Regions from separate parts of the Vibrio sp. T3Y01 genome, predicted to be linked through region 2. Evidence: predicted binding sites of a transcription regulator. Region 2 holds the regulator's gene; the other holds the start of a gene.
What was found. The regulator MetJ, encoded in region 2, represses methionine synthesis genes. The targets are predictions, from matches to a motif close to TTAGACNTNTANANGTCTAA.
Positions count from the first base shown of each region.

Region 1 (2,211 bases), on a different contig from region 2:
GCTCTTCTTTGATCAAACGTTTGAAGCGTGCAGAACCGGTCACGTTCGTTCGCTCACCCACGTTTACAAACAGAGACTCTTTAGCAATGGTCAGAGGTTCTAAACCGGATAAACGACACGACACAGGTAGGTCCGGCAATTGGCGAGGAGTTACATCTTCAACCGCTTCTGCCATTTGGCGAATATGTTCTGGCGTAGTACCACAACAGCCACCAATCAGGTTCAAGAAACCACTTTCAGCCCACTCTTTAACGTGTTCAGCCATGTCTTCCGGTGAAAGGTCATACTCGCCAAATGCGTTAGGTAAGCCAGCGTTAGGGTGAGCAGAAACATAACTCTCTGAGATACGAGACATCTCGCCAACATACTCACGCAGCTCATCAGGGCCTAATGCACAGTTCAAACCAAACGAGATAGGCTTAACATGACGAAGGGCGTTATAGAAAGCTTCGGTCGTCTGCCCTGAAAGCGTACGACCTGATGCATCAGTAATAGTGCCGGAGATCATGACCGGTAAAGTGATGCCTACTTCTTCGAAAACAGATTCAACTGCAAAAGCACACGCTTTAGCATTGAGTGTATCGAAGATGGTTTCGATAAGAATAAGGTCTGAGCCACCTTTGATCAGCGCGCGAGTCGATTCAGAGTAGGCCTCGACTAACTCATCAAAACTCACATTACGATAACCCGGATCATTAACATCTGGAGAGATAGAACAAGTGCGGTTTGTTGGGCCTAAGACGCCGGCAACGAAACGAGGTTTTTCAGGAGTCTTTGCAGTCCATTCGTCAGCGGCTTCTCGTGCTAACTTGGCTGCTGCAAAGTTAATTTCTTCACTAAGGCTTTCCATATCGTAGTCGGCCATAGCAATGGTTGTAGCGTTAAAAGTATTGGTTTCAAGGATGTCTGCCCCAGCTTCCAAATATTGCGAATGAATATCTTTGATAAGCTTAGGTTGTGTAAGTACCAAAAGGTCATTGTTACCCTTTAAGTCACTATGCCAATCCGCAAAGCGTTCACCACGATAGTCTTGCTCTTCCAATTTATAGTCCTGAATCATGGTACCCATGCCACCATCAATCAGTAAAATTCGTTGCTTCAACAGAGCATCAATCTTTTGCCTTACATTACTTCCCACGGTACAACCTCATTCCTTTAATTATGCTTCCATCCTATCACACATTAAAAAGGAGTCTAGACGTCTAAAAGAGGAAATTGATTACCGAGTCCTGACAAAAAGTGTTTGCTATTTGAGCATGAGACAACGAAAATTCATATTCATACTTTGTTACATGTTGGTACCCCAATGTCGGTCTATTACACCTTATGCTTCTTGTCTGCTGCAGCCATGCTCATTGCCTTTGTTAATAGCAAAATTGGTAAAATGCAAACAACCATCGCCATCACAGCAGGCTCAATGATGCTGTCTCTTTTAATTATCATTGCGGGCCAAAACAACTGGTTTCAATTAGCCGACATTGCTTCTGAAACGGTTGCCAGTATTAATTTTGAAGACTTCCTACTTAAAGGGATATTAGGCTTCCTACTATTTGCTGGCGGCTTAGGGATCAAACTCCCAAACCTTAAAGACCAAAAATGGGAAATCACAGTACTCGCACTCGGTGCGACTCTATTCTCGACCTTCTTTATTGGTTTTGTTCTTTATGGATTCTGTCAGTTCATCGGCATCCAATTCGATCTCATTTACTGCTTACTGTTCGGTTCTCTTATCTCACCAACCGATCCAATCGCTGTTTTAGCCATTGTAAAGAAACTCGATGCCCCAAAACGAATCTCGACTCAGATTGAAGGTGAGTCGCTATTTAACGATGGTTTTGGCTTGGTAATCTTCGTCACTCTATTCACCATTGCATTTGGTACAGAAGCACCGACAGTTGGCAGTGTGACTATGCTATTTGTCCAAGAGGCTATTGGCGGTATCGTTTATGGTTTTGCATTAGGTCTTATATTCCACTACCTAATCAGTAATACTGATGACCACTCAATGGAATTGCTACTAACTATTGGTGTCCCTACTGCGGGTTATGCTTTTGCTGAAGTCCTCCACGTATCAGGTCCATTAGCTATGGTGGTATCAGGCATCATGATTGGTAACTGGACTCGCTTTATAGGCTTCTCAAAAGAGAGTGAAGACCACTTAGACCACTTCTGGGAACTGATAGATGAGTTCTTAAATGGCGTGCTGTTCTT
Region 1 is NZ_VTXJ01000007.1:1,225-3,435, reverse strand. Features, by position in the region: gene metH (methionine synthase) at 1-1,138, opposite strand, end outside; gene F0232_RS09175 (sodium:proton antiporter) at 1,307-2,211, shown strand, end outside.
Region 1: metH (methionine synthase) is a predicted target of MetJ. The motif match lies at 1,187-1,206, and genes of this name have one in related genera.

Region 2 (2,211 bases):
AATCCGCACCCAGCTCTAAAGGCTTTTGGAACACTGGTGTCAAAAATGTATTGTCGACAGCAACCAGAGCACCAACCTCTTTCGCTTTACGGCAAGTTTCTGCAATATCAACTACACGAACTAAAGGATTCGATGGTGTTTCAATTAAGATCAACTTTGGCTTAAGCGCGATCGCCGCATCCAGTGCCGCTTGATCCGATTGATCAACAAACAGAACTTTGAAGTCACCTTTTAGTGAGCGAGTGTTAAACAGACGGTAAGTACCACCATAGCAGTCGTGTGGTGCGACAATCAGATCATCACTGCCTAAGAAAGCGGAAACCCATAAGTTAAGTGCAGAAGTACCGCAGTTAGTAACCACTGCACCTTTGCCCGATTCAAGCTCAAACAGTGCCGTTTCTAATAAACCGCGGTTTGGGTTACCTGAACGGGTGTAATCGTACTTTGGCACTTCACCAAAAGCGGGAAAACCATAGTTAGTCGAAAGATAAATAGGTGGGACAACGGCATGGTGTTGCGTGTCTGACTCGATACCAGTACGTACTGCGATTGTTGCTGGCTTCCGGCTGCTCATAGGTGCTTCCTTACAAGTTTTGCGTCTGAGAGTCACAGCTGCTTGTCGGCATTTTGCGGCTGTGTTAGATATATGTTATTCACTTTACTTTCATAAACGTGAGACGTCAACACTTCTAGACGTCTATATGTCTTTGCTTATGGCGGTAAATCCCGCTAAAATCACCACTATTAATTTAATCTAACAACTAAAGTGATGAAGGTACGCAATGGCCGACTGGAATGGTGAATACATAAGCCCATATGCTGAGCATGGAAAGAAAAGCGAACAAGTAAAGAAGATTACAGTTTCTATCCCTTTAAAAGTGCTAAAAGTGCTTACTGACGAGCGTACTCGCCGCCAGATCAACAACCTGCGCCATGCAACAAACAGTGAGCTACTGTGTGAAGCTTTTCTACATGCGTACACAGGCCAACCACTGCCAACAGATGAAGACCTTCGTAAAGACCGCCCAGATGATATTCCTGCTGAAGTGAAAAAACTGATGACAGAGATGGGCATCGAGTTCGAAGCGTTTGACGAAGAATAACAATAACTCAGTCACTGCCTTCAATATTGATTCGCTTTAGCTGAATGTTCACATTACTGATTCGTCTTATCAGTATTCTGTGAATAAGAGACATAAAAAAAACCGACTCCAGATGAGTCGGTTTTTTATTATTTGTGCTCTATGGAGCAACCGCTATAACAAGCGACTACGCCATATGCTGCTATGCCATATAGTTAGCAGGCATCTCGATACGCGCAACGCCAGATTCAACGGCCGCTTCTGCTACTGCTTTCGCTACGCGAGGAAGTAGACGTGGGTCCATTGGCTTAGGAATGATGTAACCCTTGCCGAACTCAAGTGACGTCTCACCCGCTGCTTTTAATACTTCCGCTGGCACTTCTTCTTTCGCTAGTTCACGAATCGCTTTAACCGCTGCTAGCTTCATTTCGTCATTGATTTCGCTTGCACGCACATCAAGTGCACCACGGAAAATGAATGGGAAACAAAGTACGTTGTTTACTTGGTTAGGGTAATCACTGCGGCCTGTACCCATAATAAGGTCAGAACGAACTTCGTGAGCAAGCTCTGGCTTGATCTCTGGATCTGGGTTTGAACATGCAAACACAACTGGCTTATCAGCCATTAATGTTAGTGCTTCAGCTGGAAGCAGGTTAGGACCCGATACGCCCAAGAATAGGTCAGCACCTTCGATAACATCTTCAAGCGTACGCTTATCTGTGTTGTTTGCGAATAGCTCTTTGTATTCGTTCAGATCATCACGACGAGTGTGGATCACACCTTTACGGTCAAGCATGTAGATCTTCTCACGCTGAGCGCCACACTTAATCAGTAGCTCCATACACGCAACCGCTGCTGCACCAGCACCTAAACAAACGATCTTACACTCTTCTAGCTTCTTACCTTGAAGCTCGATCGCGTTCAGCATACCTGCTGCTGTTACGATCGCAGTACCGTGTTGGTCATCGTGGAATACTGGTACATCACAACGCTCAATCAGGCGACGTTCAATCTCAAAACAGTCTGGTGCTTTGATGTCTTCTAGGTTGATACCGCCGAATGTATCTGCGATGTTCGCAACTGTATCGACAAACTCATCGATTGTGCGGTGTTTTACTTCAATATCGAT
Region 2 is NZ_VTXJ01000021.1:15,938-18,148, forward strand. Features, by position in the region: gene F0232_RS19195 (O-succinylhomoserine (thiol)-lyase) at 1-574, opposite strand, end outside; gene metJ (met regulon transcriptional regulator MetJ) at 783-1,103, shown strand; gene F0232_RS19205 (malic enzyme-like NAD(P)-binding protein) at 1,285-2,211, opposite strand, start outside.